3 regions of the Gulosibacter sp. genome follow, and region 2 is predicted to be linked to each of the others. Evidence: predicted binding sites of a transcription regulator. Region 2 holds the regulator's gene; each other region holds the start of a gene.

Region 1 (4,019 bases), on a different contig from region 2:
GGCGAGCCCACCGAGGCAGACCTCTTGGCCCTCAGTGACGGGACTTGGGTGGTCGAGCTCGCCGAGACCAGCGGCATCGCACTGTTGGATGCGGTCTCCCCCGACACTGCCCGCCTCGCGACCTCCTACGGGCTCGGCGAAGCGATCCGCCATGCAACCGAGCAAGGTGCGAGGCGCGTGCTCGCCGGTCTCGGAAGCAGCGCATCCACCGATGCCGGTGTCGGGGCGCTGATGGCGCTCGGCGCGAAGTTTCAGGATGCTGAGGGTCAGGACATTGAGCTCGGCAATCGCGGACTCCACGCGGTGGCCACCATTGACCTCGCGGTGATCCCCGCGCTGCCGCCCGAGGGGATTGTTGCGCTCACCGACGTCACGAATCCACTTCTCGGGCCGGAGGGTGCGGCTGCGGTATTCGGCCCGCAGAAGGGTGCATCGGATGCGGATGTGGTCGAGCTCGAGGCGGGTCTCGCACACGTTGCGCAGTTGCTCGGTGTGGATGGTTCGGTTCCCGGCGCCGGCGCCGCGGGCGGCACTGCCTACGGTTTGCTTGCCATCGGCGCGACCGTGCAAGCAGGCGCGTTGACCATTGCGGATGCCATTGCCCTGCCCGAAAAAATTGCAGCCGCCGACCTCGCTATTACGGGCGAAGGTAGCTTCGACACGCAGTCGCTCGCGGGCAAAGTGCCCTCGGCGGTGCTCAACTTCGCGAGTGAAAGTGACGTTCCTGTGGTCATTATTGCGGGGCGCGTGGCGGAAGAGTTCAAGGGCCGCGACGTGAAATATGGCCCTTCAGACTCGCTCGCGCTGGCTGATCTTGCGGGAGGCGCCAAGGAAGCGATGAAGGGCACAGGGCGGTGGCTTGAAGAGGCGGGTGCGGAGGCGGCGCGGCGTTATGATTCCCGCGAACTCTGAGACAGAGCCCCGGCACAGCTCAACCCACTCGCTCGTTTCAATGCGTACCGACGTACAGTATTCGCATGGCGGATACAGGAAAGGGTAAGTCGACACGGCGGTTTGACCCGGGACGTCGAGAGCGACTCATCGAAGCCGCGCTACTCGTGGTTGAAGATCGAGGCATGGATGGACTGACATTCCGCGCCGTCGCCGAAAAGGCGAATGTCCCCCTCGGCTCAACCACGTATCACTTCACCGATAAGATCGAACTTGTCCAAGAAATGCTGCGCACAACCCGGATCCGGAGTCGCAATTACGCGAGGGAAGCTCTCGAAAAAGCAGTGTCGGAAGTTGGACTCAGTCGCGGACTTGCCCAATTAATCGAAAACCTTACGGTCCGCAGACACCGTCTCCTCGTGCTTGAGCATGAACTATATTTCTTCTCTTTGCACAAGCCTGACCTCCGTGAGGAAAGTCTCACATGGTCGCAAGACTTCGTCGATCTCATCTCGAATTACACCGACGCAACCACAGCTTCAGCCCTCGGCTACCTATTCGACGGAGTCGGTATGCAGTCCGCGCTGCTTGACTTACTGTTCTTCGCAGACGACATCGAGCCGCAGATTGCGCTCATATTGCGCGGTTCACCCGCAACGGAGCCCAAGTAATCATTCGGACCGGATAGCCCACGGTCACGAGCACGCGACTGTGCATGCTGCACCATACGTACACGTGTTCGAGCGCATTTCTCGCTCGCTTTCGTCCCTTAGGACAGTCTTTTCAAGGGCATGAACCGATCCATTTCGCCGCAAACGGATATGTACTACCGTACATATCGTTCGCAGAGCTCAGCAGCTCAGCAATTCAGCAGCTCAGTGCCGAGCGCTCATCTCACCTGCGTTCAACGACGAAAGGACAGGCCATGGCGGACCAGAGCCAACCACTAGTTTCCGGCGCTTCCAACCGACCCCAGACCGGAGCGGAATATCTTGAGAGCCTCAAAGACGATCGAGAAGTGTACATCTACGGTGAGCGCATTGCAGATGTCACCGAACATCCCGCTTACCGAAACTCCGCACAATCAGTCGCGGCGCTTTTTGACTCAATCCAAGATCCAAATTCACCGGCGGCGTCTCCCACTGACACCGGTAACGGTGGTCACACGCACGCGTTTTTCAAAGCACCACGTACCCGTGAAGACCTAGTCGCGTCAAAGTTGGCGATCAAGGATTGGCAGCGGCAGGTTTATGGCTGGATGGGACGGACACCCGATTACAAGGCTTCGCTCACCGCGATGTTTGGCGCCGATCCGTCATTTTTCGGGGAGTACGCTTCAAACGCATCCTATTGGTACCGCCGTATTCAAGAAGAAGTGCTCCATGTCGGGCACGCGATCGTTCACCCACCGGTAGACCGCGCCAAAGGTATGGAGGATGCTCGGGACGTCTTCGTTCACGTCGAGAAAGAGACAGACAATGGCCTGATCATTAGCGGTGCAAAGGTAGTCGCGACCGGGTCCCCACTCACGCAGTATGTCTACGTATCGCACATTGGCCCGCGAGCATCGAAAGAGTTCGCGCTCATCTTCATGGCACCGGTTAACGCTCCGGGTGTGAAGCTCTATTCACGCCAATCCTACGAATTTGCTGCGGCGGCAGCCGCAAGCCCCTTCGATTATCCGCTCTCGAGCCGTTTCGACGAGAACGATTCAATCCTCGTTTTCGACAACGCGCTTATCCCCTGGGAAAACGTCATCGCTTACGACCCAGAAACCGTCTTTGAGTTCACGAATGGCGACTTTAGTTGGGGACCTCGCGCCGCGTTCCAGGCGTCCACTCGCATGGAAGCGAAACTCGAGTTCATCATCGGCCTCGTATCCCATGCCCTCGATGTCACCGGTGCTGGCCAGTTCCGTGGAGTCCAAGCACAACTGGGCGAACTGCTCGCGTTCAAGGGGCTCGTCACGGGACTGCGCGACGGAATGATTGAAGGCGCTACCACAGGATTCGGAGACAGCTTGCTTCCGAATTCGCACACTGCATTCAGCTACGCGGCAATGGCACCGGGCTATTACAGCCGTATGCGACAGATCATCGAGACCATTATTGCCTCCGGTTTGATCTACCTGAACTCAAACGTTCGAGACTTCCAAAACCCGGAAATCAAACGCGATCTTGACCGATACCTTCGCGGCTCGAACGGCCTGACCGCACTCGACCGATCAAAGGTGATGAAGGCGCTGTGGGATTCAATCGGCAGTGAATTCGGAGCGCGGCACGAGCTGTATGAGCTCAATTACTGGGGGCAGCCGGAGAAGACCTACCTCGATATCCTCACGCACCACCAGACAACCGGATCACTTAATGACATCCGTGACTACACGCAGTCGTTCCTCGACAGCTACGACCTCAACGGTTTCAAAGACCCGAAGCTACACAATCCCGGGTCAGTGTCCGCCCTCCCTCCGGTTCGGTCCACCGTTCCGAGCGAGTCGCTCAGCCACTAGTGCATTGTGCGCCACGCACGGTAGCGCCACGAAGTTCAGTGCTTCGAACCGTCCGCTTTCCGTGGCGGTTCACATAGCGTCGAAACCGAACCAAAGGAGGTTTTCTATGTCATCGAATCCCAATTTAGGGACCGTGACTGGCTCAACAGGGAAGGACCCGGTGAACGCACTCGATGCCAAAACGAATAAGTCGTCTTGGTGGCGTGCCGTACTCGGTGAGTATCCGACAGGTGTGTGCATCATTTCCAGCGTTGACCCCGAGACCAAGCAGCCTATTGGCATGATAGTCGGCACGTTCAGTGCTGTGTCCGAGGATCCACCTGTTGTGGGGTTCATGCCCGCAACAGGCTCCTACACCGCCAAGCGAATCATCGAGAGTGGCCGTTTCTGTGTGTCGGTCCTTGCTGCCGGGCACGAGGCGCTATCGCGGTCATTTGCCAAGAACCATGAGACTCGTTTCACCGAGGGGGAATGGACGGCGACGGACGGTGGCATCCTGAGGCTGGAAGACGCTGTCTCGTGGTTTGAAGCGGACATTAGCAATGTGGTTCCACTTGGTGATCACACTTTGGTGCTCGGTGATGTGCGAGATTTCGGTGTCGGAAATGGCAATGCGGGC
Region 2 (4,019 bases):
GTTCGATCGCACGCTCATTGACATCGACAGCCCAGACATCCAAATCGGGAGAATCGAAGCCGAGCGCGAGCGCGATCGGCCCCCACCCGCATCCCAAGTCGAGCGCATTACCTTCAGAAGGCGCCTGCGGGGCTTCATCAAGGAGGATGCGTGTTGCCCGGTCGAGATGATCGCCGGAGAATACCGCGTTCGCCGTGGCAACGGAGATGTCACGACCTCGTAATGTGATGTCGAGTTCGCGTTTACGCTCTTTGGCTTGCGGATTCTCCGCAAAATACTGTTCGGCCATGTCTAGAAGGTATCGCAGGGCGTAGACTTGCTCGAACATGCTCAAAGACCACGACGAACACTTTTCCTATTCTGACCCTGATGTTGACGACCGCAATGAAGCCATCGTCGATCGGGTACTCGCTCGCGAAGAATCGCAGCGAGGCAAAACAACGCTCTTCACCAGCGGACGTGCTGAGGCGCTCGATAATGATGCGGATACGACATACGACTCTGAAATAGATGGTCTGCAGCTTGAACGCGAAGCGCGACGCTCTCTACAGACGGTTGACGGCCTTTCCACGGAGCTCGAAGACGTTACCGAGGTTGAGTACCGACAGGTCCGCCTCGAAAAGGTCGTCTTGATCGGTGTGTATCCCGCTGGCACACAGCAGGACGCGGAGAACTCCTTGCAGGAACTGGCGGCGCTTTGCGAAACCGCTGGTGCCGTAGTGCTCGATGGCGTATTGCAGCGTCGACCGAATCCCGATCCCGCGACCTATCTCGGCCGAGGTAAAGCGGACGAACTCGCGGACATTGTTGCCGAGACCGGAGCCGACACAGTGGTCGCCGACACCGAACTCGCGCCCTCGCAGCGACGTGCGCTCGAGGATGCGGTGAAGGTTAAGGTAATTGACCGCACCGCAGTCATCCTGGACATTTTTAGTCAGCATGCGAAGAGCCGTGAGGGTAAAGCCCAGGTGGAACTCGCGCAGCTTGAGTATCTCTTGCCGCGACTTCGTGGTTGGGGTGCTTCGATGTCTCGTCAGGCCGGTGGTCAGGTCGGCTCTGCCGGTGCAGGTATGGGATCCCGCGGTCCCGGTGAGACGAAGATCGAACTGGACCGGCGACGCATCCACACGCGTATGGCAAAGCTTCGGCGCGAAATCGCCGGGATGAAGACAGCTCGTGATACGAAACGTGCCCAGCGGGAGCGGAATCAGGTGCCAGCCGTTGCGATTGCGGGTTACACCAACGCCGGCAAGTCCTCACTGCTCAATAGGATTACTCGCGCGGGAGTCCTCGTTGAGAACCAGTTGTTTGCGACGCTGGACGCGACGGTGCGACGAACCGAGACCGCAGACGGTCGCCCATACACAATCGCGGACACTGTGGGATTCGTCCGGAACTTGCCCCACCAACTCGTGGAGGCGTTTCGTTCCACGCTTGAAGAGGTCGCCGAGGCAGATGTGCTTGTTCACGTTGTGGATGCCTCGCACCCCGACCCCGCGGGGCAGATCCAGACGGTTCGCGAGGTCATTGGGGAAATCGATTCCCGGCACATCCCTGAACTGATTGTGTTCAATAAGGCCGATCTGATCGATCGAGACACCGAGATAGCCCTTCGTGGTCTGGAACACGAATCAGTATTTGTCTCCGCCCGTACCGGTCAGGGCGTGGACGAGCTCCTCGAAACGATTGCCGAGATGCTTCCGGTCGCGGAAATTGAGGTGGAACTCATCGTGCCGTACGACCGTGGTGATCTGGTGTCCCTGCTGCACAATTCCGGTGGCGTGCTCGAAGAGTCGCATGAAGCTGACGGCACCCACTTGCGTGCTCGAGTGCACGCAGACCAGCTCGGTGCGATTGAACCGTTCCGCGTGGGTGGGGAAGGTGCGCCGGAACGCACTCGACCGACAGTCCGTTCGAAGCCACGCGTCAATGATGAACGACCCAGTACCCGAAAACTCGAGTTGCCGCGTCACGATCAAGCAAGCTAACGACTTGACGCGATCTTGAGTCAGATGAGTGAGGCCGCCCGGGAATCTTCCCGAGCGGCCTCACTCATCGCGCGCAGATTCCTTACGCGAAAGGATCTGGACTACACCGAACGCATTACCGCTACGACGCGGCCAAGGATCTGTGATTCGTCACCGAGGATGGGCTCATACGCGGAGTTTCGGGGGAGAAGCCAGGCGTGACCATCGCGCTGACGGAACACCTTCACAGTGGCCTCACCGTCGAGCATTGCGGCGACGATCTCGCCGTTCTGGGCAGTGTTCTGCTCTCGGACGACAACCCAATCGCCATCGCAAATCGCGGCGTCCACCATCGAATCTCCGGACACCTCGAGCATGAAGAGGTCCCCGAGGCCAACGAGCTGGCGAGGTAATGGCATTACGTCTTCTACCTGCTGCTGCGCGGTAATCGGTACGCCAGCAGCAATTCGCCCAACAAGCGGCACGAGCGCCGTCTCTGCCGGGGCCGTTTCTTCGGTCTCTTCTGCGACCTGCGGCATGTAGAGCAGTTCGATAGTGCGTGCCTGATTCGAGTTGCGGCGAAGATACCCGTGCTTCTCCAACTGGGCGAGTTGGTGTGAAACCGAGGATGAGCTGGCGAGGCCAACTGCGTCACCAATTTCACGAATCGTGGGGGCATAGCCGTGGCGGTTCAGGTGCTCGGCAATGAAGCCGATGACCTGCTCCTGCTTGGCGGAGAGGGGCTTGATTGTGGGTTTCATGGTGCGCTCCTCGGCTTCCTGGTGGGGAAGAACCATCGAATGTCGGTGGCTCGTGGTCTTGTCCTCTTGTGTCGCTTTTGACTCTAGTGGGGATACCTCGAAAATCAAACAGATATTCGAGCGTGTCGAGAAAAAAATTCGAAGAAAATCCTTGCGAAAACCATCGTTCGAAGATAAGTTTAGAACAGACATTCGGAACAGGGTTTCGATCACAACAATCGAACAACCTGCTCAAGTGTTTACCGAAGGGAGAAAGACCATGACTGCAATGTCGCTCCACGACACTTCTCGTAAGCGTGCCGGTCTGAAGCTGACTGTGCGCGGGCGCCGTGTGCTCGCAGCGTTGCTGTTGGCGCCGGTCGGCCTCGGTATAGGTATTGGTGTCGCCCAAATGCCAGCTGCCTTCGCTGGTGATGATGCCGTGGCCCAGGGCGCGCACGAACAGTTCGAAATGCACACGGTGCTCGCGGGTGAATCGCTGTGGGATATCGCCGGGGGGATCGCGGGGTCCAGTGATGTTCGCGATGTAGTCGCGGAGATCATGCGCCTCAACGGGCTGTCCGACGCTTCACTACAGGCTGGTCAGCAACTCGCGCTGCCGAACCTGTAGTGCTCTCCGCGGGTGAAGTTTGTGCCGTGAACGTCGCCTGCGTGCGCAGACAACTCCGCACCTGCCCAGGTATTTCTGCCGCCCGTCTAAGATAGAGCGGTGACTTCCCTAGATGAGCTACCACTTCGTGATGACCTCCGCGGCATCGCACCCTACGGTGCACCGCAAGAACCGGTGCGGATTTCGATCAATGTGAATGAGAATCCGTACTCGGTGCCCGAGGAAGTAGCGACTCATGTGATCCAGCACATCGCCCGTTCTCTTCCGGGCCTCAATCGCTACCCTGACCGAGAATTTGTCGAACTCCGCGAGAAGCTCGCACAATATCTCGGTCACGGCATCTCACGCGAGCAGGTCTGGGCGGCGAATGGTTCGAATGAGGTCCTGCAGCAACTGATGCAGGTCTTCGCGGGCCCAGGCCGCACAGTCATGGGGTTCAATCCGACCTACTCGATGTATCCACTGATTGCTCGAGGCGTCGGGAGCGAATGGATCGGCGCGGAGCGTGACAGTGACTTTGAAATCAGTCCTGAAACCGCGCGGAAAGCGGTAGCGCTCCACCAGCCTGATGTGCTGATCCTCTGCAGCCCCAATAATCCCACCGGTACCGCACTCTCTCTCGAGACTATTGCGGCAGCCTATGACGCCGCTCCGGGAATCGTGATTGTGGACGAGGCCTAT
Region 3 (4,019 bases), on a different contig from region 2:
GCGCTTGTGGTGCAAGGGATGACCGAGTCTCGCCTACTCATCGAGGGTGGATGGCTCTTGTTGTCCTATTTCGCGATCTACTCGAAACTGCGCGTGCAGGATGTTTCCGTACTGCCGCGTCAGACGGTTCCGGCTCGTACCGGGCCAATCTCGGTCATTGTCGACCCGAGACGCGACCCATAGGATTGCTGGGGCTACTTCGCCGACCCGCCGTCGCATCCAGCGCAGCCAGCGCGACCGACGCAGCCAGCGAATCCCTCTCAGCCGACGCAGCCAGCGCATCCAACGAGACCGACGCGAAACCACCAGGAAGTAGCGCCGCCCGGACAACTTTGCCACTAGTTCACTCGCGCGTCACCAAACTCTACTGATTTGTGCAGGATATTCACCAGATAGTTGTGCGTAGAATCGTCTAGCCGTGTTTTACGGCTCCACGATCAACTACGTTTTCCTGGAGTCACTCCGTTGTCGCCCAAGCATGTCGCTTCACCTTCCCTAGGGGCGCTTAAACGGCGCAAAATTGCACGCCTCACCGGCGCAACGGTGTTGGTCGCAGCCCTGACCACGACGGCGGGCGCGTATCTTGCCAATCCGTCAACGGACCCACTCGCGATCGAAACCATCCCAACCGCTGCACCCGCTCCAAACCAGCCCTCGTATTCATCCGCCGCACCGGAGACCGTTGAAGGTGGTCAAGGTGGCGGAAACACACCTGACTCGGCGCTCGGTGACGGCGCGATCGGTGACGGCGCGTTCAGCCCGGGAACTCCGGGGCAGGGCGGGAGCGCCAATAACTCCGCAACCTCAGGGCAGGGACAGAGCCCGGTTGCGCAACAGGCGGTCCAGTGGCCACTGCCGACTGGTGACAAGAACATCACCTCAGGTTTCGGCCCCCGCAAGTCGCCGTGTGCGGGCTGCTCGTCGAACCACCGCGGACTTGACTTTGCAGGACCGGTCGGGATGCCCGTCGGCTCGATTTCTGCCGGCATCGTGATTGATGTGTCCTTTGTCGACAACGGCGGCCTCGGGGTCTACGTCGTCGTGGAGCACCGGATCGATGGCAAGTCCACTCGTTCGGTCTATGCCCACCTGCAGACTGGCTCGCCGACCGTCCAAGTTGGCGACATGGTGCTCGCTGGCGAGCGCATTGGCTCGCTTGGAAACACGGGCTCGTCCACCGGTCCGCACCTGCATTTGGAGATCATTGTGCAGGGCACGCACGTTGACCCGTACACATTCCTGAAGCGCCATGCAGATGGCGAAGACGTCGAGATCATCGACCGACCTTCGATCGAATGGGAACCAGACCAAGACCCAGACTCCGAGGGTGAAGGCTGGAACCCAGACGAGGACACGCTCGAAATCGATCCGGAATCCCTTCCCGACGTGCAGCCCGACGCGGAGGCGCCGAAGCCAACACAGACGACTGCACCCACCCCAACGCCCGGGCCCACCACGAAACCGACGCCCACGGAGCCCGTCACGCCGACACCAACCAAGCCTGGCGGCGATAATCCCGGCACGGATCCGAAACCTACCGACCCAGATTCAGGGACGGATGAAGACCCGGCCACAACGCCGACACCTACCCCGACACCGACTGGGACAGAGACGCCTAAGGCGACGCCTTAGTTTTTGATGTCGGGACTCGGTTGTGGGTTCTTTGTTGCGCCCGAAGTTATGCTGCTCGAGGCTTGGCGGTGGGCGCTTCCTTGCACGTTCACACATTGCATTTGACTTCGTGGCGGGGCTGATTGAGCCTCGCACCAACACACGATCGAGCCTGTTGTGGTGTAAGGCGTGGTTGCGCTTTCGCCTGTGAGGACATCCGAATCGTCAACGGGTTCGCTATCGCCCACCCGCGCTCCCCATTCGCAATGCTGTTTTCTCGCTACCGGTCCTCACATGGGGAGTCGACACAGTCAATGCTCGGGTAGCTGGTGCCCGCGACGTGAATCTCTCGTGGCCCGCACCGGGCACTGGGCGGGTAGACAGGCACAGTCGAATCTTTTCTGTGTTTATCCACATCGAACCTTTTCACTATGATATTTCCTTGAGTTATCCACAGGTCTAGAAATTATGTTTGATGCCTGAGTAACCTCTTCGGGAAAGCCGCTCCAGGAGGTGAACCACCATGGCCTTGTCTGACCCCAATATGCTCCCAGCCACCGACAACGATGCGTTCAAGGGTGATCGTGTTCGACTCGCCGAGTCGTTTCGCGAGTTGAATGAGGTCTGGTCCAGCCTCGGGATATTTCCCGAAGCTGCGAGCGAAGACAGTGGCGGTGCGGATTCCAACTGGGCCGAATCGGTGGCCTCGAGTCCGAGGCTTGAAGACGAGCTTGAGGCTCTATCTGAATCTTCGTTGCTTGAGTTTGTTGACTCGCTCGCGCGCCACTACCGCCAGTTGGGTGCGGTGCTCGCGATCACGACCCGTGAGCTGCGCGACCGGTCGCGCGCTTCGTTGGGTGAGGAACGGCTCGCGTTCCGGCACGGTTACCGGTCTGCGGAGCAGTTTGTGGCGGAACGCCTCGGCACCGATACCCGTGTGAGTAATACCCTCGCCCGTGTGGGTACCGCGATCGTTGGCGAGCGCGGCCTCACCGGGGACCGCGTCCCCGCCCGTACCGAGCACGTGGCCAGTGCGTTGCGCTCCGGGGAACTCGGGCTCGCGTACGCGAACGAGATCGTCACGTCCACGAACCGTCTGGCAACCAGGCCGCATCTTGATCCGGTCGAGCTCCGGCACGGGGAGCGGGAACTGGTCAACACGGCCGTGATGGGCATGCCGCTGCGTGATTTCGAACAAGTCGTCGCGCGGTTGGAAGCACATCTCGATCCGGACGGAGTTGCGCCGTCGATCGAGGCTCAACGCCGCAAACGCGGGCTGTCGTTCCGCACCGATACGAGCAGTGGCATGGTGTACGTGCGTGGCCAGTTCGATGGCGAGTCCGGGGCGTACATCACCCACGCGCTGCAGTCCTACGCCACCGGCGTGCTGCGCAGCTCCCGCGGGCTGAACCATCCCGAGGACCCGAACGCCCCGGACACCGCGAATACCCCGGATACCTCGGGCAGGCCGGACCATCAGGGTCGCTCGGCGCATCAGTCAGTGCATCGACCAGGGGCAGCCGCGACGGAAGCCGGCGAAAGCACAAGCGCAGACACCGCAACGGCAGAAGCAGGATCGGAAACCGCCACCGCAGGCACCAGTCCCGACACAGGCGCCGGCGCGGGCGTAGTTGTCGGTGCTGCTGCGACCACGGTTGCACTGGCCACCGTGGCCTCGCCCGGCGTTGTTTCCGGGGCTGGTCGGGTGTCGAGTGTCTCGTTCCGGCCGGTGGATCCCGCACCGCGTGATGCGGTCGATGCGGAACGCCGCACCATCAGCCAGATCCACGCCGACGCACTCGTTGACTTCGCCAAGCACGTCATCGGCTGCGACCACGAGAAACTCCCCGGCCCGTCCACCACCCTGGTCGTGCGCATCGACCAACACGACCTTCTGCCACCGGCCTCGAGTGCACACGACACCGAGTCCGATACCGACGCTCGTGGCACGACAGATCCCGCACCCTCGAACGACGCCGGGCCGGCAGCGGAGCCCAAGCTGAGGACTGAGTCCGAGTCGAGGACTGAGCCCAAGCCGAAGACTGAGCCCGAGCCGAAGTCCAAGCCCGGGCCCGAGCTGAAGTCCGTGACCGATCCCGATCCCGAGCCGAAGCTGGAGTCCGCGTCCGAGCCGGGCTCGACACCCAGCCTGGCCGGGCCTGCGCGCACCGGGCTCGCGTCAATCGATGGGAACACGCTCATCGATATTGCTACCGCCCGGAAACTCGCCGCCGCCGCGAACATCATCCCCGCCGTACTCGGCACCGACGGTGCCGTGCTCGACCTCGGCCGCGACGCCCGCCACTTCTCCCGCGCACAACGACTCGCGCTGGTCGAACGTGACGGTGGCTGCGCGTTCTGCGGCCTGCCACCGAGCATGACCGAGGCCCACCACATCCGCTGGTGGA

Evidence for each region. Region 2 encodes LexA, which represses DNA repair genes until DNA is damaged. Its sites were predicted from a motif close to TCGAACANNTGTTCGA; they were not measured.
Region 1: a site for LexA is predicted at 1,619-1,634, ahead of ACTHXA_RS03130 (4-hydroxyphenylacetate 3-hydroxylase N-terminal domain-containing protein). Genes of this name have one in related genera too.
Region 3: a site for LexA is predicted at 2,072-2,087, ahead of ACTHXA_RS10080 (DUF222 domain-containing protein). Genes of this name have one in related genera too.

Annotation. Positions count from the first base shown of each region.
Region 1 is NZ_JBQDBE010000003.1:140,232-144,250, reverse strand. It holds gene ACTHXA_RS03140 (glycerate kinase) at 1-912, shown strand, start outside; gene ACTHXA_RS03135 (TetR/AcrR family transcriptional regulator) at 978-1,562, shown strand; gene ACTHXA_RS03130 (4-hydroxyphenylacetate 3-hydroxylase N-terminal domain-containing protein) at 1,817-3,400, shown strand; gene ACTHXA_RS03125 (flavin reductase) at 3,507-4,019, shown strand, end outside.
Region 2 is NZ_JBQDBE010000014.1:67,146-71,164, forward strand. It holds gene ACTHXA_RS10490 (class I SAM-dependent methyltransferase) at 1-289, opposite strand, end outside; gene hflX (GTPase HflX) at 327-1,988, shown strand; gene lexA (transcriptional repressor LexA) at 2,090-2,728, opposite strand; gene ACTHXA_RS10505 (LysM peptidoglycan-binding domain-containing protein) at 2,988-3,338, shown strand; gene ACTHXA_RS10510 (histidinol-phosphate transaminase) at 3,438-4,019, shown strand, end outside.
Region 3 is NZ_JBQDBE010000013.1:83,962-87,980, reverse strand. It holds gene ACTHXA_RS10090 (O-antigen ligase family protein) at 1-183, shown strand, start outside; gene ACTHXA_RS10085 (M23 family metallopeptidase) at 466-1,632, shown strand; gene ACTHXA_RS10080 (DUF222 domain-containing protein) at 2,135-4,019, shown strand, end outside.